4 regions of the Azospirillum sp. TSO5 genome follow, and region 4 is predicted to be linked to each of the others. Evidence: predicted binding sites of a transcription regulator. Region 4 holds the regulator's gene; each other region holds the start of a gene.

Region 1 (5,427 bases), on a different contig from region 4:
TGATCTTCACGGCGGAGGGGGCGTCGCTGGCGGTGGCGGTGACCTCCTTTCCGCTGATGGTGCGGGCGATCCGCCTGTCGGTCGAGGCCATCGACGGCGGGCTGGAGGCGGCGGCGCGTACGCTGGGCGCCGGGCCGGTCGATCGCTTCTTCACCATCCTGCTGCCGCTGATGGCGCCGGGCCTGCTGTCCGGCGCCATCGTCGCCTTCGCCGCCGCGATGGGGGAGTTCGGGGCGGTCATCACCTTCGTCTCCAACATCCCCGGCAAGACGCAGACGCTGCCGCTGGCGATCTACGCCGCGACGCAGGAACCGGGCGGCGACGCGGTGGCGGCACGGCTGGCGACGATCTCCTTCGGCGTGGCGTTGCTGGCGCTGATGCTGTCGGAGTTTCTGGCGAACCGGGTTCGCCGCCTGATCGGGCAGGTCTGACCATGCTTGACCTGCACATCCGCCAGACACTGGGCGCCTTCACGCTCGACATCGCCTTCACCGCGGAGGAACGCGGGGTGACGGCGCTGTTCGGCCGCTCAGGTTCCGGCAAGACCTCTGTCATCAATGCGATTGCCGGCCTGAGGCGGCCCGACGCCGGGCACATCCGCATCGGCGACACCGTGTTCTTCGACAGCGCAAAGCGCATCGACGTGCCGGTGGAAAAGCGGCGCATCGGCTATGTCTTCCAGGAGTCGCGGCTGTTCCCGCACATGACTGTGCGCAGCAACCTGGAATACGGGCTGCGCCGTGTGCCTGCCGGGGAGCGGCGGATCGCCTTCGCACCGGTGGTGGAGTTGCTGGGCCTGGGCCATTTGCTGGACCGCCGGCCGCGTGGCCTGTCCGGCGGTGAGAAGCAGCGGGTCGCCTTCGGCCGCGCCCTGCTGGCACAGCCGCGCCTGCTGCTGATGGACGAGCCGATGGCGTCGCTCGATGCCGCCCGCAAGGCAGAGATCATGCCGTATATCGAGCGGCTGCGCGACGAGATGAACATCCCCATCGTCCTGGTCAGCCACGCGCTGGACGAGGTGGTGCGGCTCGCCACCACGATGGTGCTGATCGCGGAGGGCAGGGTGCGCGCGGCCGGACCAGTGGGCGCGGTGATGGGCCGGCTCGACCTGTCGGCGGTGACCGGTGCGCAGGACGCCGGTGCGGTGCTGGACCTGACGGTCGAGCGCCATGTTCCGGAGGATGGGCTGTCGGTGCTGGCTTTCGACGGAGGGCGCCTGACGGTGCCGCAGATCGACCGGCCGCCCGGCACGGCGGTGCGGCTGCACATCCATGCCCGCGACGTCATCATCGCTTTGCAGCAGCCGAGCGGCGTCAGCCTGCGCAACGCGCTGACCGCAACCGTTGCGGAGGTGGCGGAGTCCGGCCCGTCGTCGGCCGACGTGCGGCTGGCGGTGGGCGGCTCCTTTCTGATCGCGCGAATCACGCGGGCGGCCGTCCGTGAACTGGAACTGGCGCCCGGTCGCCCGGTGGTGGCGCTGGTCAAGGGCATCGCCTTCGAACCGGACAGCAGCGGCGAGGCATCGGACCGGCGGAGGCGGGTGGTGGACGTGTGACCGTCCACCACGTCCGACCTTACTGACCGCCCGAGGGAGTCGAGGTGCCGGTGCTGGCGCCGCCGCCGGCCGAACCGCCGGCCGTCGAGCCACCCGGCACCGTACGGGTGGCGCCGCTGGTCTCGTTCATCGAATTGCCCGACGTGCCGCCCTGCACCGGAACGCCGGTCGAGGGCGGCGGGACGGTGGTGGATCCGCTGCTCGACCCGCTGCTGGTGGTCGGGCTGCTCTGGTTCGACGCATTGGAATTCTGGGCGTTTTGGTCGTCGCAGGCCGCCAGACCCAGAAGCAGGGCGGGCAGGGCCACGATCAGAAACTTGCTGCGCATGGGGTATCGCTCCTCAGCCAGTTGGCGGCGCCATCGGTGGGACCGGAGTTGCGAAGACGCAATGGACTCGGACCCGGACACAACGGCACCGTGTGGGTCCAAACACGCCACCGCCGGTTTCATTCCATGCACCTTCGCTCTATGCCGGGTGGATGGCTGTACCGATGAGCGGGAGCGTCGCCTGGCGGGACACCCGATTACCGACGAGAACTTTACAGGAACATCCTGTCGACTTGTGGCTTGGACGTGACGGATACCCATTACTGGGTTGCGCAAAGATCACGAAGCTTTTGCGACTTGGCTGTTGCATCTTTTTCGTTTGACCGGTGGAAAGCCGCTGTGATTCCATCGTGCCACCATGACGATGATCGCCGACCTCACCGACACGCTCGCCCGCGCCGCCAAAAGCGCGCTCCGCCAAGCAATCATGCCGGCGCTGTGCGCCTGCGTGGTCGCCTACTTCGCCTACTACGCGATCCATGGTGATCGCGGGCTGGTGGCGATGAAGCAGATCCAGGGGGAAATCGCCCAGGCGGAGGATGTGCTGAACCAGCTCCGCACCGAGCGGGAGGATATGGAACGGCGCGCCCAGCTGCTGCGCGGCGACGGTCTTGACCGCGATATGCTGGAGGAGCGGGCGCGGCTGATGCTGAATTTCGCCAACCCGCGCGACGTCATCGTCAAGCTTCCCAAACTGGCCGATCCGGAAGGGGCGAGCCAGCAGAAGTAAGGGGATATCAGCCGATTAACCGAATCGCGGTTAATCTGAAATAGCGCTGCAAAAACAGACGTTTGCGCAGACCTAGAAGCTCGTGTAGTGTGCGCGCCATATTCGCTTCCGGTGCGGGCTCTCGCATGCCCGCAACGCGCGGCGGCAAAAGGTGTTGTCAAAGACCTTTGCCGCTTGAACCCTGGGGAGGAATCATGGCCGCGTCCCGACGCCGTTCCACCAAGGCGCAGACCGACACCGCGCCCGCTCAAGCCGTCTCTTCCGAAGAGCTTCTTCATTACTATCGCGAGATGCTGCTGATCCGCCGCTTCGAAGAGAAGGCGGGCCAGCTGTACGGCATGGGCCTGATCGGCGGCTTCTGCCATCTCTACATCGGCCAGGAAGCCGTCGTCGTCGGCGTGCAGGCGGCCCTGAAAGAGGGCGACGACGTCATCACCAGCTACCGTGACCATGGCCACATGCTGGCCTGCGGCATGGAAGCCAAGGGCGTGATGGCCGAGCTGACCGGCCGCATTGGGGGCTACTCCAAGGGCAAGGGCGGCTCGATGCACATGTTCAGCCGCGAGAAGAACTTCTACGGCGGCCACGGCATCGTCGGCGGCCAGGTTCCGCTCGGCACCGGTCTGGCCTTCTCGCACAAGTACCTCAATGACGGCGGCGTGTCCGCGGTCTATTGCGGCGACGGCGCCATCAACCAGGGCCAGGTGTACGAGAGCTTCAACATGGCGGCGCTCTGGAAGCTGCCTGTGCTGTTCGTCATCGAGAACAACAAGTACGCCATGGGCACCTCGCAGGAGCGCGCCTCGGCCGGTGAACTGCATCAGCGCGGCGCCGCCTACGGCATCCCGGGCTATCAGGTCAACGGGATGGACGTGCTCGAGGTGAAGGCCGCCGCCGACCAGTGGGTGAACTACATCCGCGAAGGCAACGGCCCGGTCATCCTGGAGATGAAGACCTACCGCTACCGCGGCCACTCCATGTCCGATCCGGCCAAGTACCGGACGAAGGAGGAGGTCGAGAAGATGCGGTCGGAGTCCGATCCCATCGACCAGCTGAAGTCGAAGCTGCTGGCCGGCGGCCATGCCGACGAGGACAAGCTGAAGGAGATCGATCGCGCGGTTAAGGCGATCGTCACCGAATCGGCCGAGTTCGCGCAGCAGAGCCCCGAGCCCGATCCGTCGGAGCTGTGGACCGACATCCTGGTCGAGAGCTGACCGTCGTCCACCGTCTGGTCCTGACGTCAACGAAAAGCAGGAGCGGCGCCAGAGGGACGGGTTGCCCCCATATCGGGAGCGGCAACCGGTTTCCCCGCGCCGCCGGAGGTTGAGGAATGCCGATCGAAGTGCTGATGCCGGCCCTGTCGCCCACCATGACCGAGGGCAAGCTGGCGAAATGGGTCAAGAAGGAAGGCGACACGGTGAAGTCCGGCGATGTGCTCGCCGAGATCGAAACCGACAAGGCCACCATGGAAGTCGAAGCGGTCGATGAAGGCCGCGTCGGCAAGATCCTGGTGCCCGAAGGCACCGACAATGTCGCGGTGAACACCCCCATCGCCATCCTGCTGGAAGAGGGCGAGGACGAGAGCGCGCTGTCCAAGGGCGGCAACGCCCCGGCCGCCGCCGCTCCCGCCAACGCCGCCCCGGCCTCGGAAGAGACCAAGGCCGCCCCGTCGGCGGTCCAGGCTCCGGCCCCGGCTCCCACCGTGCCGGCCGCCCCGGTGTCGGCTCCGGAGTCGGACGAGGACAAGTTCTTCGCCAAGACGGTGAAGAAGACGGTCCGCGAAGCTCTGCGCGACGCGATGGCTGAGGAAATGCGCCGTGACGAGAAGGTCTTCGTCATGGGCGAGGAGGTCGCGCAGTACCAGGGCGCCTACAAGGTGACCCAGGGCCTGCTGCAGGAGTTCGGCGAGCGTCGTGTCATCGACACGCCCATCACCGAGATCGGCTTTGCCGGTCTGGGCGTCGGCGCCTCCTTCAAGGGGCTGAAGCCGATCGTCGAGTTCATGACCTTCAACTTCGCCATGCAGGCGATCGACCACATCATCAACTCCGCCGCCAAGACGCTGTACATGTCCGGCGGCCAGATGGGCAGCCCGATCGTCTTCCGCGGCCCGAACGGCGCCGCCGCCCGCGTCGCCGCCCAGCACTCGCAGTGCTATGCCTCGTGGTATGCCCACTGCCCGGGCCTGAAGGTGGTCTCGCCCTGGTCGGCGGCCGACGCCAAGGGCCTGCTGAAGGCGGCGATCCGCGATCCGAACCCGGTGGTCTTCCTGGAGAACGAGATTCTCTACGGCCAGAGCTTCGAGGTTCCGGAGGACGAGGAGTTCGTCCTGCCGATCGGCAAGGCCAAGATCGAGCGTCAGGGCAAGGACGTGACGATCACCGCCTTCTCGATCATGGTCGGCCATGCCCTTGCCGCCGCCGAGGAACTGGCGAAGGAAGGCATCGACGCGGAGGTCATCAACCTGCGCACGATCCGTCCGCTGGACACCGCCACCATCGTCAACAGCGTCAAGAAGACCAACCGCCTCGTTTCCGTCGAGGAAGGCTGGCCCTTCGCCGGCATCGGTTCGGAAATGTGCGCGCTGATGATGGAGCAGGCGTTCGACTATCTGGACGCGCCGGTGGCTCGCGTGGCCGGCCTGGACGTGCCGATGCCCTACGCCGCCAACCTGGAAAAGCTGGCGCTGCCGCAGGTCGCCGACATCGTCAAGGCCGCCAAGCAAGCCTGCTATCGTTGAGAGGAGGGCTGATAGGATGACCGTTCAGATTCTGATGCCCGCCCTCTCGCCCACGATGACCGAGGGCAACCTCG
Region 2 (5,427 bases), on a different contig from region 4:
GCCGCGGCCATCGCCGACGAGGATGTGGAGATCAACCGCTCCATCGGCTTGCACGGCGCGGCCTTGATCCGCGCCGCGGCGGCAAACAAGGCTCCGGGGGAGCCGGTGAACGTGCTGACCCACTGCAACGCCGGCTGGCTCGCCACCGTCGACTGGGGCACGGCGCTCGCCCCCGTCTATGCCGCCTTCGAGCAGGGCATCCCGCTGCATGTCTGGGTGGACGAGACGCGGCCGCGCAACCAGGGCGCCAGCCTGACCGCCTGGGAGCTGAAGCACCACGGCGTCCCCCACACCGTCATCGCCGACAATGTCGGCGGCCATCTGATGCAGCACGGCAAGGTCGACCTGTGCATCGTCGGCACCGACCGCACCACCGCGACCGGCGACGTCTGCAACAAGATCGGCACCTATCTGAAGGCGTTGGCCGCGCACGACAACGGCGTGCCCTTCTATGTCGGACTGCCGTCGCCGACCATCGACTGGACCATCGCCGACGGCGTGCGGGAGATCCCCATCGAGGAGCGCGACGGCCGCGAGGTGAGCGAGCTGACTGGCCGCACCGCCGACGGCCGGATCGAAACGGTGCGCGTCACCCCCGACGGCAGCCCGGTCGCCAATTACGCCTTCGACGTCACGCCGGCCCGGCTGGTGACCGGCCTGATCACCGAACGCGGCGTCTGCCCGGCCACGCGCGACGGGCTGCTCGGGCTGTTTCCGGAGCGGGGCTGAGGGCGTTGCCGTCCACTGGCGGCCGCCTCGGTCAGGTGGAGCGGGAGCGGGCGGATAGTATTTCCCCCCGTTCGGCGATCCGGCCGGCGTCGAAGTCCGTCAGGCGCCCTTCGGTAAGATCGGTCATGCCCTGGTCAATGTCGGCCTTCAGCGACGCGAATTCCTGGCGCTGCAGGACGGCCGGCAAGGTGATGGTCGGACGTTCGATCTCGGTCATGGCTGCTCCTCATGGAATACTCGATCATACCCGTTGAGGCCGTCAACCCGCCCCTTCCACCATCTCCCGTGCCCGCCGCAGGTCGGCGACGAAGTCGCGATAGGCCTGCTCCGCCCCCTCCCCGGCCGGCAGGCGCAGCAGGTAGGACGGGTGGACGGTGACGAAGCCGTTCCAGTCGCCGAACCCCATCGGCCCGCGCTCCCGCAGGACCGACACGCTGCGTCCGGTCAGCGCGAGCGCCGCCGTGGCGCCCAGCGTCACCACCAGGCGCGGGCGGACGAAGGACAGCTCCTTCATCAGCCACCAGCGGTAATGCTTCACCTCGCCGGCGGTCGGCGACTGGTGGATGCGGCGCTTGCCGCGGGCGACGAACTTGAAATGCTTCACCGCGTTGGTCAGGTAGGCGGCGCTCCGCTCGATCCCGGCCTCCTCCAGCGCGCGGCTCAGCAACTGCCCGGCCGGACCGACGAAGGGGCGGCCCTCGACATCCTCCTGGTCGCCCGGCTGCTCGCCGACGATGGCGATGGCGGCGCCCTCCGGCCCCTCGCCCAGCACGGCTTGCGTCGCCCCCGGCACCAGCGGATCCGCGCCCCGGATGATGCGGTTCAACTCGGCCAGCGTCGCCGGTTCCTGGCGGGCCATGGCGGCGACGGCCTTGTCGGGATTGCGGCGGCGGGGAGCGGCGGCCTCCGCCTCGATCATCGCCTGCACCCGCGCAGGCGCGGAGCGGATCATGGCTGGAATTGCGGCCGCTTCCGGCAGGTTGGCCCAGTATTTCCGCGGCATCTCCGCCCGCATCGCCGTCGGGTTCACCCGCGCCGGGTTGAAGGTACTCTCGTAATAGCGCTGCCAGCCCTCGGCGAAGCGGTCGTCGCGGTCGAGCCCCTCCGGCTTCACCGCCGCCGGCCCAACGGTCAGCGACCGCCGGTCCCACTGCAGAGACCCGACCGGCGTCAGGATGGTCCAGACCAGACTCTCGAAGCGCTCGACGAAGAAGGGGGCGGTGGCCTCGACGATGAAATGGTCCGGCTCGAACCACGCGACATAGCGCTCGCTCCCATCCGGATCCCTCACCTCGCGGAAGCGCAGGAAGGCGTGCATCTTGTGCAGGTCACGCCGCACCGCCTTGTCGAGCAGCGCCAGCCGGTGCACCAGCGGATCGGCATGGTGGTCGAGCATGTCGCGCTCCCCCCGCAGCACCCGCCAGACCAGCCGGTGCAGCAGGGCATAGCGTTCCGGATCGCGGTGGCAGACCACGCTTTCGATCATCGCCCCCACCGGCCGCGGCAGCGAAACCGGCGGCGCGTCCGCCGGCAAGGGAGCCGTATCGCCGAACAGCGACGGCGCCGCCCCGACGCTCCATTCCACCTCGTCCGGCCCAACGCCGAGCGCGACCAGCCCACGCAGCGCGTGGCGGAAGCCGTCGAGGTCGGCGCCGTCCTTCAGGTCCACACGATGCATGGCTCAGAACAGGCTGAGCTGCTTGGGCGGCGCTACCAGCCTTTGCCGCAGGTCGGCGCGGTCGGTCAGCCCGCCCGGATGGTGGTCGGCGGCGATCAGGAAGGCGCGCGCCCGCTTCAGCCCCGACGACAGCCGGGCCACATCCTCCAGCCGCAAATTGGTGTGGCGCCGCGCCTCGACGATCTTGTCGACCGCCCGCGCCCCCAGCCCCGGCACGCGCAGCAGCATCTCGCGGTCGGCGCTGTTCACGTCGACCGGGAAGCGCTCGCGGTTCTTCAGCGCCCAGGCCAGCTTGGGGTCGATGCCCAGATCCAGCATCCCGCCCTCGCCCCCGGCGGCGATCTCCTCCACCGTGAAGCCGTAATAGCGCAGCAGCCAGTCGGCCTGGTACAGCCGGTTCTCGCGCTGGAGCGGCGGCGGCTTGGCCGGCAGGGCGGAACTCGCCTCCGGGATCGGGCTGAAGGCCGAATAATAGACCCGGCGCAGCCCATAGCGGCGATAGAGCGTGTCGCTGGTCTCCAGCACCGACAGGTCGGTGGACGCATCGGCGCCGACGATCATCTGGGTGCTCTGCCCGGCGGGGGAGAAGCGCCGCTTCTCCTCCTTGGCCTCCAGGATGCGTTCGCCGACCTGCCCCATCACTGCCTTGATCGCGCCGCCGTCCTTCTCCGGCGCGAATTCCTTCAGACTGCGGTCGGAGGCCAGTTCCAGATTGATCGACAGCCGGTCGGCCCACAGCCCGGCCTGCTCGATCAGCCAGGGGCTGGCTTCCGGGATCGTCTTCAGGTGGATGTAGCCGGCGAAGCCATGGTCGCGCCGCAGCGTGCGCGCCACCAGCATCAGCTGCTCCATCGTGTAATCGGGCGAGCGGATGATGCCGGAGGACAGGAACAGCCCCTCGATGCAGTTGCGCTTGTAGAAGCCCAGCGTCAGCCGCACCACCTCGTCGACGCTGAACCGCGCGCGGCGCACGTTGGAGGAGCGGCGGTTGATGCAGTAGGCGCAGTCGAACAGGCAATAGTTGGTCAGCAGGATCTTGAGCAGCGAGACGCAGCGCCCGTCCGGCGTATAGGCGTGGCAGATGCCGGCCCCGGTGGTCGAGCCGATGCCGTCCGGCCCACCCGTCCGCCGCTTCGCTCCCGACGACGCGCAGGAGGCGTCGTACTTCGCCGCGTCGGCGAGAATTTCGAGCTTGTCGAGCAGCGCGTCATCCACCGTGGAGGCTTCCCTCTCCCTTGAAGATGTTCGCAATATGTTCTTTTGAAAGCAAAAGGCAAGCCGAATGGCGGGGGCAAATTGTGCGGGGCGCCGTCTTGACAGGAAAGCGGGACGGGGCCACGTGCTCATCACCTGGATCCGGGCCCCTCTGGCGACTTAGACGTGGTCGCGATGTCGGATCTCTTCACCTGCTTTTGCGCCGACGGGCGTGACCGCACTTGGAGGGACCGATGTCCTTTTCCCCGACCGTCTTCCCCAATCCTCGCCTGAGCAGCCCGTCCCCTCCCGCTTCCGACGCCTCCCCGACGCGCGCCACCTTTCCGGCGCGTGGTCGCAGCCCCATGCCTCTTCGGCTGGCGCCCCTTCGGGATGCAGGCGCCGGAAACGGGATCCCTTCCGCAACCCTCATGAGAACGAGCATCGCCATGGACCAGACCGAACGCCAGATCATCGACGACCTGTTCGCCAAGCTGCATCAGGCCGAGGCGCAATCCGGCCCGCGCGATCCCGAGGCCGAGGCGCTGATCCGCGAGCGCATCGCCCGCCAGCCGGCCGCTCCCTATCTGATGGCCCAGGCCATCGTGATGATGGAACAGGCGCTCGCCGCCTCGCAAGGCCGCAACGAGGAACTGGAGCGCCAGCTGCGCGAGCGCCCCGCCGCTCCGGCTCAGTCCGGCGGCGGCGGGCTGTTCGGCAGCCTGTTCGGCGGTGGCCGGCCGGCCCCGCAGCCCCAGCCCCAGCCTCAACCCCAGTACCAGCATCCTGCCGCCGCCCAGGCGGCCATGCCGCCGGGTTCGCCCTGGGGCCGTCCGGCCGCCGCCAATGGCCCGGCAGGCGCCCCTGCCTATGGCGACCCGCGCGTCGCCGGCTATGCCCAGCAGCCGCGGGCCGGCGGCGGCTTCATGGCCGGCGCCATGCAGACGGCGGCTGGCGTGGCCGGCGGCATGCTGATCGGCAGCGCGCTGTCCAGCATGCTCTCCGGCGGCGAAGCCGTGGCTGCCGAGGCCGCCGGTGCGGCCACCGACGCGGCGACCGCCGCCACCGACCACGCGGAACAGGCGGTCGAGGACAGCGGCTGGGGCGATTTCGGCGGCGATTTCGGCGGCGACGACGAGATCTGATCCCGGTGCCGGCCCGCGGGAGGGAGGCGGCCCGCCGTCCCCCGCGGGCCGAACCTCATCAGGCCTTCACCACACGGTCGGCGAAGCCCTCAATGCCCTCCACGGCGCGCATGGCGTTGCGGGTGTCGACCATCAGCGGGCAATGGGCGGCGAGGCTTTGATAGTCGATGCCGTCATGGTCGGTGACGATCACCGCCGCGTCGAACCCCGCCAGCGTCTCCGCGTTCCAGGCGATGGAGGTCCGGCCGGCAAGCGCCGCATGCTCGCGGGTGACCGGCAGCACGGGGATGAAGGGGTCGTGGTACTCGACCGCCGCCCCGCGCTCCAGCAGCATCTCCATCAGCCGCAGCCCCGGCGACTCCCGGCTGTCGTCGACATTCTTCTTGTAGGCCATGCCGACCAGCAGGATACGCGCCCGGCTCAGCCCGATGCCGGCACGGCGGTCGAGCGCCAGGGCGAGACGGTCGACCACATGGCGCGGCATCATCGTGTTGACCTCGCCCGCCAACTCGATGAAGCGGGTGGAGATCTGGTACTCGCGCGCCTTCCAGGTCAGATAGAAGGGGTCGATCGGGATGCAGTGGCCGCCCAGGCCGGGGCCGGGATAGAAGGGCATGAAGCCGAAGGGCTTGGTCTTCGCCGCCTCGATCACCTCCCAGATGTCGATGCCCATCGGCTCGA
Region 3 (5,427 bases), on a different contig from region 4:
CAGGACGATCAGGCGCTTGCCGTCGGGGAACACGACCTCGTCGACCTGCGGCTTGACCTCTTCCCAGACCAGATTGCGCAGGGCGTCGATCTGGATCTCGCTGTCGAAGTGGCCGATGTTGCAGACGATGGCGCGGTCCTTCATGGCGCGCATGTGGTCGATCGTGATGACGTCGACGTTGCCGGTCGCCGTGACGAAGATGTCGCCCAGCGGAGCGGCCTCGTCCATGGTGATGACCTGATAGCCTTCCATCGCGGCCTGGAGCGCGTTGATCGGGTCGATCTCCGTCACCATGACGCGGGCGCCCTGCGAGCGCAGCGAGGCGGCCGAACCCTTGCCGACGTCGCCATAGCCGGCGACCACGGCGACCTTGCCGGCGACCATCACGTCGGTGGCGCGCTTGATGCCGTCGACCAGCGACTCGCGGCAGCCATAGAGGTTGTCGAACTTCGACTTGGTGACGCTGTCGTTCACGTTGATGGCCGGAACCTTCAGCGTGCCCTTCTTCATCATCTCATAGAGACGATGGACGCCGGTGGTGGTCTCTTCCGACAGGCCGCGGACGTCGTTCAGCATCTCCGGATACTTGTCGTGCATGATCTGGGTGACGTCGCCGCCATCGTCCAGGATCATGTTCGGGGTCCAGCCGTCCGGACCGCGCAGGCTCTGCTCGATGCACCACCAGAACTCCTCCTCCGTCTCGCCCTTCCAGGCGAAGACCGGGATGCCGGCGGCGGCGATGGCGGCGGCGGCCTGATCCTGGGTCGAGAAGATGTTGCAGGAGGACCAGCGCACGGTGGCGCCGAGCGCGGTCAGCGTCTCGATCAGCACGGCGGTCTGGATGGTCATGTGCAGGCAGCCGACGATGCGGGCACCGGCCAGCGGCTTGGAGTCGCCGAACTCCGACCGCAGGGCCATCAGGCCCGGCATCTCGGTCTCGGCGATGGTGATCTCCTTGCGGCCCCAGTTCGCGAGGCTGATGTCCTTGACCTTGTAGTCCGTGAATTCGGCGGCCATGAGGGATGACTCCTGGTGGGCAATGGTGATTGGGGCCGGCCGGATCGAATTCCCGGCCTTGCCTCTGTCATTGGCCAAGGATGTATCAGCGGCATCGGAACCATGCAAGCATAAAGATATCTTTATGTTTGTTGGGTAGGGTGATGGAAAGACCGGTGATGGAAAGACCGGTGATCGAAAGACCGGCCGCACCCCTTTCTGTTCGCTTTACGTTCTTATCTGCCGCGGCTAAGCTGCGGGCATGGACGAGATACGGCGATCCCCGATCAAGGGCCGCGGCGCGGTCAGCAACGCCACCGGGCGGTTCGAGCGCGAGACCCGCGTCCTGACCGACGACGGCTGGACCGGCTATGCCGAGGGCGGGAACGAGGTGCTGTCCGATCCGGTCCGCACCAGTGTCGCGCCGGCCTCGGCCAAGTCGATCATCACCAGCAACCAGTCGCCGGACATCCCCTTCGACCGGTCGGTGAATCCGTACCAGGGGTGCGAGCACGCCTGCATCTACTGCTTCGCCCGGCCGACCCATGCCTATCTCGGCCTGTCGCCCGGATTGGATTTCGAGACCAAGCTGTTCGCCAAGCGCAACGCGGCGGAGCTGCTGGCGAAGGAGCTGCGGGCGAAATCCTATGACTGCCGGCCGCTGGCGCTGGGGGCCAACACCGATCCCTACCAGCCCATCGAGCGGACGGAGGGCATCACCCGGCGGGTGCTGGAGGTCTGCCGCGACTTCAAGCAACCGGTCAGCATCATCACCAAATCGGCGCTGGTGCTGCGCGATCTGGACATCCTGGCGCCGATGGCGGCGGAAGGGCTGGCGTCGGTCGCGCTGTCCGTCACCACGTTGGACCGCGACCTCGCCCGCGTGATGGAGCCGCGGGCCAGCACGCCGCCGCGCCGGCTGGAGGCGATCCGCAGCCTGACGCAAGCCGGCGTGCCGGTGGCGGTGCTCGCCAGCCCGATGATCCCGGCCCTGAACGACCATGAGCTGGAGGCGATCCTGGAGGCGGCGTCCGGAGCCGGGGCGAGCGCCGCCAGCTATATCCTGCTGCGCCTGCCGCTGGAGATCGCCGGGCTGTTCGAGGAATGGCTGCGCGTCCACGCCCCCAACCGCGCCGACCGCGTGCTGAGCCTGATGCGGCAGAGCCGCGACGGCGCGCTTTACCGATCCGGATTCGGGTCGCGGATGAAGGGCACCGGCCCTTACGCCGAGCTGCTGCGCCATCGCTTCAAGCTGGCCTGCCGCAAGCATGGGCTGGGTGACCGGAGCTGGCAGCTCGACTGCAGCCGCTTCCGGGTGCCGCCGGCCGTGGGGGATCAGCTGTCGCTGCTGTGAGGGGCGGGGGATGGAACAGCGTGGAACAGGGGGCCGGGTGATGTTTCATCCGCCGCCTACCGGCGCCGGGAGAAGGGACCGGCGGCGCGGCGGCTCACCGGGCCAGGGTTGAGGTTGGGGTAGGGTTCATGCTCGTTGACGGTCCAGGGGAACACGCCCTTGGGACCCTCCGCTTCCGGCCGGGCCAGGATGGCGGCAATCATGGCCGGATCGGGCGGCGTGCGCTCGCGCAACGCGCCAGGGACATCGTCGTCGAGTTCGGGCACGGTGACGGCGGGCGGATCTTCTGGACGGGGCGATTGCGGTTTGGTGTCCGGGAGATCTCTCGGGGTATCGAGACCGGCGAAGAGACCAAGGCGTTCGGCCAGCCAGCGCACGGTGGAGGGATCGCCGGCAGAGACCAGCCGTTCGATCTGCTCGGCCACCAGGGCGCGCAGCGAGGACAGCCGCAGTTCGGCCTCGCGGTTCAGCGCCTCGCGTTCCCACCAGACTCGGACTCGGAAATCCTTGGAGCCGTAATAGGCCCGCCACAGCGTGGTGCGGCTGCATCCCATGGCGCGGGCGACCTGGAGAAAGCTGTTGCCGCGTGCCAGCATGCCGGCGGCCATGATCCACTGTTCCTCGTGGAACTGCGATCCGGGGACCAGAGAGCCTTCGGATGGCGTCGGCGGCTCCTCCGCCCAGCGGGGGAAACGGTCGTCTTTCAGCGTACGAGGATCGACGGGCATTGGGCGGCTCCGCAGAAGGGTGAGTCTGCGGAGAGCTTATGGGAATTTTTTCCGGTTTCGAGGAATTTTCGCAAATGCCGTCGCCGGCCGGGGAGATCGCGGCGTCCGGAGCAACATTTCCACGGATGTCACGGATTTAGACACGGATGTCACGGATTTTTCTGGTCTTGCGGATGCGCCGGCTTGTCCCGGAAGCTTAGGCTCCGGGACGCCGCATCCGTGAAATCCGTGTTGACCTTGCCCGCCATCTCCGCGGCCTCCCGCCCGGACGGAATGACGTCAGGATCGGCGGATCGTCTTGCTCCAGGGCGCCAGCGGGTCAGTGGCCTTCGGCGTGGGCGTGGTCGTTGTTGTGGGTTTCGACAGCGCCGACAGCGGCAGACGGCCGGTCGCCAGCATCGCCATCACCAGCGCCGGATGAGTGGGAGCAGCGGCGGCAGAGTCGTGGTCGGTCTGCCCGGTCTCCGCCGGCTCGTCGTTCAGCGCCTCGTTGATGCGGGCGAAGGCTTCGATGTCTTTGATGTGCAGCATGGTCCGTGCCCCTCGGCTTCGACATTTGTGCGTCGCAGCAAAAACGAAGGTAACAGCTCTGCCCTCGAATGGTCTCACGTGCGGCGCTTTGACGCGGCCCTTTTTCTAACGGGCCGGTTCGCGAACGGCCAGCATAAGCCCGAAGCCGATGACGAAGAAAGCCAGAACCGTCGCCATGCCGGCGCGCTGGCTGTCGAACGCCTGGGTCGCCAGCCCGAACAGCAGCGGCCCGAAGAAACCGACGAAGCGGCCGGTCAGGCCATAGAGCCCGAACATCTCGCCCGACATGCCGGGCGGGGCAAGCCGCGCCATCATCGACCGCCCGGCCGCCTGCGCCGGTCCGAAGAACAGCCCCAGCCCCAGCGCGAAGACCCAGAACCACAGCCGGTCGGTCGCCAACAGCAGCGGCAGGCCGCACAAACCCATGCCGGCCAGCGCGATCAGGATCACCGGCTTGGCACCCAGCCAGTCGTCCATCCAAGCGAAGCCGATGGCCCCCGCCCCCGCCACCACGTTGAGCGCGATGGCGAAGACCAGGATTTCCTCGAAGCTCATGCCGAAGCTGCCGGCGGCGAAGATGCCGCCGAACATGGTGATGGTGTTGATGCCGTCGCGGTAGAAGGCGCTGGCGACCAGGAAACGCGCCACCTCGCGGTAGCGGCGGACCTGCCGCAGCGTGGCGACCAGCGTCGCCACCCCCTCGCGCGCCGCCCGCAGCAGACCGTGGCCGGTGGACGGCTCGTCGGGCACCCACAGGAAATAGGGCAGCGCGAAGATGCCGTACCAGGCGGCGGCCAGCAGGGCGGTGGCGCGGACATTGGCCTGCGGCCCCCAATCGGCCCACTCCATCCCGAACAGGCCGAACAGCGGGGCCGGCGCGTTGACGAAGCCGACCAGCGCCAGGACGAGGCAGGCCAGCCCGCCGAAATAGCCGATGCCCCAGCCCCAGCCCGACACCCGGCCGAACAGCCGCTCCGGCACCAGCCCCGGCAGGGTGGCGTTGTAGAAGACGTTGGCCAGTTCGAACGCCACGGTGGCGACCACCACGCAGGCCAGCGCGAAGGCGGCGTCGGCCGGATCGGGACGCACCCACCAGAGGGCGGCGGTGAACAGGACCGTGACCAGCGTGAACAGCGCCATCCACGGCTTGCGCCGCCCGGCCCGGTCGGCGATGGCGCCCAGCACCGGGCTGAGCGCCGCGATGGCGACACCGGCCACGGTCATGGCGGCACTCCACCGCGCCGTGCCCTCGACGGGATCGCCGACGACGCCGCGGGCGAAATAGACCGCGAAGACGAAGGTGGTGATGATGGTGTTGTAGGCCGAATTCGCCCAGTCGTAGAGACACCAGGAGGCGATGGCGCGGCGGGAAGGGGTGGCTTCGGTCACGCCCGCTTACCCCCGCACGCCCCCCGCCAACCCGTCCACCCCGAAGGAGATCTGGTTGTTGTCGTAGCGGGCGACGATGCGCAGGCGGTCGCCGGCCGACAGCGCGATCGGCTTTTCCAGGAAGGTCATCGCCTGCTTCCAATGGTTGGTGCGGGCGCGGCTTTCCGACTTGTAGACCACCTCGTCGTCCATGAAGAGGTCGAACCAGAAGGCGACGCCGTGGCAGGTGCCGGCGGTGACGATGGTCACGTCGATCACCCGCTCGCCCTCTTCCGGCATGTTGCGGGTGAAGTCGAAATCCAGCGCGGTGAAGGGCTTGGACAGCGGGGTGTGGGCGTCGGCGCCGAGGTCGATCTGCTGGTAGCCGGGGGAGCGGAAGACGTCGAAGCTGCCCATGTCGAAGCCGTCGATGGTCTCCACCGGGTTGAT
Region 4 (5,427 bases):
GTTGCGGACCGCTTCCGGCAGATAACCCATGTCGCGGTAGGCGTCGACGCCCAGCGCGCCGTGGCGCTTGGACAGCTTGGCGCCGTCGGGGCCATGGATCAGCGGGATATGGCCGAAGCGCGGCAGGTCCCAGCCCATGGCGTTGAAGATCTGGATCTGGCGGAAGGTGTTGGTCAGATGGTCGTCGCCGCGGATGACGTGGGTGACGTTCATGTCGTGGTCGTCGACCACCACAGCCAGCAGATAGGTCGGGGTACCGTCGGCGCGCAGCAGGATCAGGTCGTCGAGCTGGGCATTCTGGACAGTCACCTCGCCCTGGACGAGGTCGTTCAGGACGGTTTGGCCCTCCTGCGGCGCCTTCAGTCGGATCACCGGAGCAACGCCCGGAGGAGCATCGGAATCGGGACGGTCACGCCAGCGGCCATCATAGCGCATCGGCTGCCCGGCTGCCTTCTGGGCGGCGCGCATCTCCTCCAGCTCTTCCGGGCTGCAATAGCAGCGATAGGCCTTGCCGGCGGCCAGCATCTGGTGCGCCACCTCGGCATGACGGTCCTTGCGCTCGAACTGGCTGACGGCGTCGCCGTCCCAGTCGAGCCCCAGCCACTTCAGCCCATCGAGGATGGCGTCCACCGCCGCCTGGGTCGAACGTTGCCGGTCGGTGTCTTCGATCCGCAGCAGGAACTTGCCGCCGGTGTTGCGGGCGTACAGCCAGTTGAACAGGGCGGTGCGGCCACCGCCGATGTGCAGAAAGCCGGTCGGCGACGGAGCGAAGCGGGTGACGACAGTCATCGGTCTCTCAATTTCCGGTTCGGCGCTGGTATGATGCGCCGGTGGTTCGACACCGTGGTTTAACACAGCCACCCGGCTTGGAGGCAATGCGATGCGTGCATGGACGGTCGTTGAAGGGCCCGCGGGCGGCATCGCAGCGCCGGGAAGCCGCTGCAGGTGACCGCCGCCGGCTGGCCAGAGGAGGAGACGGACAACCCACCGGCGCTCAGCGGACGATGGCGGCGCCTGTTGGCGCGGGCCGGCAGGCGACTCGCGGCGTTGGCAGGAGCAGAGGGGGAGCGTTGGGTTCTGTGGCTGCCCGTCGCTTTTGGGGCGGGGGTGTCGCTGTATTTCTGGTTGCGGCAGGAACCGGTCTGGTGGGGCGGGCTCGCGGCGGTCGGCGGGGCGGTGATTCTGTTGTTGGCTGTGCGGCGCTGGTTCGCATTGGCCGGAGTGGCGATGGCCCTGCTGATGGCGGCGGCCGGATTCCTGGTTGCGCAGGCGCATACGGCGCGCATGGCGGCGCCGGTCCTGACCCGAAGCATCGCGGGTGCCACCGTCACAGGGCGGGTGATGGCGGTGGAGCGGCGGCCGGGTGCGGTGCGCATCACGTTGCGCGAGGTGACGGTCAGCAGACTGGCACCGGAGCAGATGCCGGCGGCCTTGAGAATCCGCCTGTCAGACCGCAACCCCGCTCCCGCCCCGGGATCGGTGGTCCGGCTGCGGGCGACGCTGTTGCCGCCGCAGGCGCCGGCGGAACCCGGTGCCTTCGACTTCCAGCGGCGGGCCTGGTTCATGGGTCTGGGTGGGACCGGCTTCGCCACGGGCGCGGTGGAGCAGGTGGAGGCGCCGCCGGTGACGGGATGGAGCACCGTTGCCATCGCCTTCGAGCAGGCGCGGGGAGCCATCGCGGAGCGCGTCGCGGCGGCGATCGGCGACCCGGTGGAGGCGAGCGTCACCACCGCACTGCTGAATGGCGAGGAGTTCGGCATTCCCGAAGCGACGCTGGACGACTTCCGCAACAGCGGGCTGGCGCATCTTCTGTCGATTTCCGGCCTGCATGTCGGCATCGCGGCGGGCATCCTGTTCTATGTGGTGCGGGCGCTGCTGGCGGCGGTGCCCTATATCGCGCTGCGTTGGCCGATCAAGAAGATCGCGGCTTTGTTCGGGATTGTGTCGGCGCTCGCCTATACGCTGCTGGTCGGGGCGCCGCTGCCGACGGTGCGGTCGGTGCTGATGACCGGCATGGTGATGGGGGCGATCATGCTGGACCGCCATCCGCTGAGCATGCGGCTGGTCGCCTTCGCCGGGCTGGTCACCATCGCCATGGACCCGGAGGGGATGCTGGGACCCAGCTTCCAGATGTCTTTCGCCGCGGTGGTGGCGCTGATCGCGGCGTTCGAGCGCGGCAGTGTCAGGCTGGCGGAATGGCGGCGTGACGCGGGATGGTTGGTGCGGGGGCTGTTCTATGTCGGCGGGATCCTGCTGACCAGCGTGGTGGCGACGCTGGCGACCTTGCCCTTCTCGCTCTTCCATTTTCAGCAGATCGCCTTCTATGGCGTGCTGTCGAACCTGATAGCGATTCCCATCACGTCCTTCTGGGTCATGCCGTGGAGCCTGATCGCCTACGCGCTGCTGCCCTTCGGGCTGGAGGCGCCGGCGTTGATCGCCATGAACTGGGGTGACCGGGCGGTGATCTGGACCGCGGAGTTCTTCGGCCGGTTGCCCTGGGCATCGCTGACGGTGCCGGCGATGCCGGTGGAAGGGTTCGCGGCCCTGGTGGCGGGCGGGCTCTGGCTGTGTGTGTGGACGCGGCGGTGGCGCTGGTTGGGGATGCTGCCGATTCTGGCGGGGTTGGCCTCGCCGATGCTGGTGGAACGGCCGGATGTGCTGGTGGCGGGGGACGGGACGGTGGTGGCGGTGAGGCTGCCGGACGGGCGGCTCAGTGGCTCGGGCAAGGGCGGCGGGCGGCTGACCGAGACCTGGAGGGAACGCGACGGGGAGCGGACAGCGGCGGAGCCCTGGCCGGCGGCGGGCGGATGGAGCGAGGGCGGGCGGTCGCTGAGTTGCGATGCGCTGGGGTGCTTGTATCGCGTGCGTGGGAAGACGCTGGCATTGCCGCGGCTGCCGGACGCGCTGGACGAGGATTGTGGCGCGGCGGATGCGGTGGTGACGGCGGCGGTAGCGCGCGGGTGCCGGGCCGGAGTGGTGATCGACCGGTGGGCGCTGCGGCATGAAGGGGCGCATACGCTGACGGTGACGGCCGGGGGGATAAGGATGGAAACAGTGCGGGGACTTAGGGGGGATCGGCCTTGGACCGGGGGGAGGTGAGAGGCGCTGTTATCCCCACCCTAACCCTCCCCCGCTTCGCGGGAGAGGGAACTCCGCTGCGCCGCCACTCGCTCCCTCTCCCACCGAAGGTGGGGGAGGGTTGGGGAGGGGCAACGGCCTCAGTACTTGCGGACCAGACCGACCAACTTGCCCTGCACGCGGACGCGGTCGGCGCCGAAGATGCGGGTTTCGTAGGCGGCGTTGGCGGGTTCCAGGGCCACCGTGTTGCCCTTGCGGCGCAGACGCTTCAGCGTCACCTCGCCTTCATCGACCAGGGCGACGACGATGGTGCCGTTCTCCGCCGCGTCGCAGCGCTGGATGATGATGGTGTCGTGGTCGAGGATGCCGGCCTCGATCATCGAATCGCCCGAAACCTCCAGCGCGTAATGGTCGCCGGCGGTCAGCATCGAGACGGGGACATCGACGAAGGCGCTGTTGTCGCGCAGGGCCTCGATCGGCGTGCCGGCGGCGATGCGGCCGTAGAGCGGGAGCTGAACGGTCTCGTTGGCGGCTGGCGTCGTGGCGGGAGGCGTGGTGTCGCGGCCTGCAAAGGCGAAATCGCCCTTGATGACGTTGGGCTGGAACTTCGGCTTGGCGGCGGCGCGGCTGCGGGCGGCGTCCAGGCCTTCCGGCAGGCGAAGAACCTCGAGCGCACGGGCGCGGTGGGGCAGGCGGCGGATGAAGCCGCGTTCCTCAAGTCCGGTGATGAGGCGATGGATGCCCGACTTGGACTTCAGCCCCAGGGCGTCCTTCATCTCGTCGAACGACGGCGAGACACCGCCCTGGCCGAGCCGTTCGTGGATGAACAGCAGCAATTCGTGCTGCTTGCGCGTGAGCATGGATGCCTCCCGGCCGTCGCCAGACTGAAGATGGAACAAAAACCAAACGTTGCCTCCATGTTCTAGTTTGGTTCCTGCCGCGCGTCAAGCCCCCCATCGGCTTCTTTTAGAACTTGAACGGAACATTTGGAACGGCGTGAAACAGTTTTCGGGATGCTGTTCAACTGTTCCATCCGCCGTCCGGGGGGTGTCCCAAGTCTAGATGCTGAGCGCTCCATCGGTCAGGGGAAGCACGGTCACCATGGCGCCGGCCGGCTCGGGGTCGGCGTTGGGCGGGCGGGGGATCAGGCAATCGGCGTGGGCGTAGAGCGTGGTGATTGCGCTGTCCTGCCGGGCGAAGGGCGTGACGGTCAGGACGCCGTCGGCGCCGGCGGCAAGCGTCGCGCGGAGATACTCCTCCCGGCGGTCGTTGGCCTTCAGCGCGGTGGTCAGGCGGGCGCGCAGCGGCAGGCGGTCGTCCTCGGGCGGCAGTCCCTGCAGCAGACGCAGAATCGGGCGCAGGAACAGCACGCCGGTGACGCCGGTGGATACCGGATTGCCGGGCAGACCCAGCAGCGGCACCGATCCGGCGCGGCCGAACATCAGCGCCTTGCCCGGCCGCATCGCCACGGTCTGCACCTCCAGCGCCACGCCGCGTTCGGCCAGCACGTCGCGCACGAGATCGTATTCGCCATGGGCGGCCCCGCCGGTGGTGACCAGCAGGTCGCACCCTGCGGCCCCCTTCGCCAATGCCGCCACACTCTCCGGCGTATCCTTGGCAATTCCCAGATTGTGGGCGAGGCCGCCCTGGGCGGTGACGAGGGCGCAAAGGCCGAGCGCGTTGGTGCTGACGATCTGGCTCGGCCCCAGCGGGTCGCCGGGCAGGGCGATCTCGTCGCCGGTGGCGAGGATGGCGATGCGCGGCCGGCGATGGACCGAGAGCCAGGGGACATTGCCGCCGGCGGCCAGCGCGATGTCACGGGCAGTGAGGCGGCGGCCCTTCGGCAGAAGCTCCTGACCGAGGGTGAAGTCGAATCCCGCTTCGCGGACGAAGCGGCCGGCGACCACGGCGCGGCCGATCTGCACCGTGGCGTCGTCGGCGCTGCAATCCTCCTGCATCACCACGGCATCGGCGCCGTCGGGCAGGGGCGCGCCGGTGAAGATGCGCACCGCCTCACCAGGGCCGACGGGGCCGTCGAACGCATGACCGGCGGAGGATTCACCGATGCGGCGCAGGGGGGTGGGCGAGTCGGCGGTCGCGGCGGCGATGTCGGCGGCGCGCACCGCCCAGCCGTCCATGGCGGCGGCGTGGAAGGGCGGCTGAGTCAGCCGGGCAATCACCGGTTCGGCCAGCACGCGGCCCAGCGCGTCGGGCAGGGCGACGGTCTCCGCCGGCAGAGGGGCGAAGGCCGACAGGATGCGGGCGCGCGCCTCGGCGACGGAGATCATCGGATTATGCTCCTGAGGGGGTGGTGGTGGACGCACCCCATTCGCCGCTCTTGCCGCCGGC

The links. The regulator LexA, encoded in region 4, represses DNA repair genes until DNA is damaged. The targets are predictions, from matches to a motif close to ATGTTCTANTTTGGTTC.
Region 1: TSO5_RS07640 (septum formation initiator family protein) is a predicted target of LexA. The motif match lies at 2,091-2,107, and genes of this name have one in related genera.
Region 2: TSO5_RS23875 (putative DNA modification/repair radical SAM protein) is a predicted target of LexA. The motif match lies at 3,649-3,665, and genes of this name have one in related genera.
Region 3: TSO5_RS09175 (PA0069 family radical SAM protein) is a predicted target of LexA. The motif match lies at 1,216-1,232, and genes of this name have one in related genera.

Annotation. Positions count from the first base shown of each region.
Region 1 is NZ_LGQY01000027.1:21,155-26,581, reverse strand. Features, by position in the region: gene modB (molybdate ABC transporter permease subunit) at 1-431, shown strand, start outside; gene modC (molybdenum ABC transporter ATP-binding protein) at 434-1,555, shown strand; gene TSO5_RS07645 (hypothetical protein) at 1,575-1,883, opposite strand; gene TSO5_RS07640 (septum formation initiator family protein) at 2,242-2,613, shown strand; gene pdhA (pyruvate dehydrogenase (acetyl-transferring) E1 component subunit alpha) at 2,808-3,827, shown strand; gene TSO5_RS07630 (pyruvate dehydrogenase complex E1 component subunit beta) at 3,944-5,353, shown strand; gene TSO5_RS07625 (pyruvate dehydrogenase complex dihydrolipoamide acetyltransferase) at 5,370-5,427, shown strand, end outside.
Region 2 is NZ_LGQY01000105.1:5,031-10,457, reverse strand. Features, by position in the region: gene mtnA (S-methyl-5-thioribose-1-phosphate isomerase) at 1-729, shown strand, start outside; gene TSO5_RS23885 (hypothetical protein) at 761-946, opposite strand; gene TSO5_RS23880 (UdgX family uracil-DNA binding protein) at 989-2,407, opposite strand; gene TSO5_RS23875 (putative DNA modification/repair radical SAM protein) at 2,411-3,622, opposite strand; gene TSO5_RS23870 (DUF2076 domain-containing protein) at 4,051-4,746, shown strand; gene TSO5_RS23865 (nucleotide sugar dehydrogenase) at 4,805-5,427, opposite strand, start outside.
Region 3 is NZ_LGQY01000031.1:17,353-22,779, forward strand. Features, by position in the region: gene ahcY (adenosylhomocysteinase) at 1-1,017, opposite strand, end outside; gene TSO5_RS09175 (PA0069 family radical SAM protein) at 1,259-2,350, shown strand; gene TSO5_RS09180 (hypothetical protein) at 2,407-3,078, opposite strand; gene TSO5_RS09185 (hypothetical protein) at 3,358-3,609, opposite strand; gene TSO5_RS09190 (MFS transporter) at 3,715-4,998, opposite strand; gene TSO5_RS09195 (tetratricopeptide repeat protein) at 5,005-5,427, opposite strand, start outside.
Region 4 is NZ_LGQY01000032.1:19,480-24,906, reverse strand. Features, by position in the region: gene gltX (glutamate--tRNA ligase) at 1-789, opposite strand, end outside; gene TSO5_RS09620 (ComEC/Rec2 family competence protein) at 946-3,099, shown strand; gene lexA (transcriptional repressor LexA) at 3,219-3,938, opposite strand; gene glp (gephyrin-like molybdotransferase Glp) at 4,137-5,366, opposite strand; gene moaC (cyclic pyranopterin monophosphate synthase MoaC) at 5,371-5,427, opposite strand, start outside.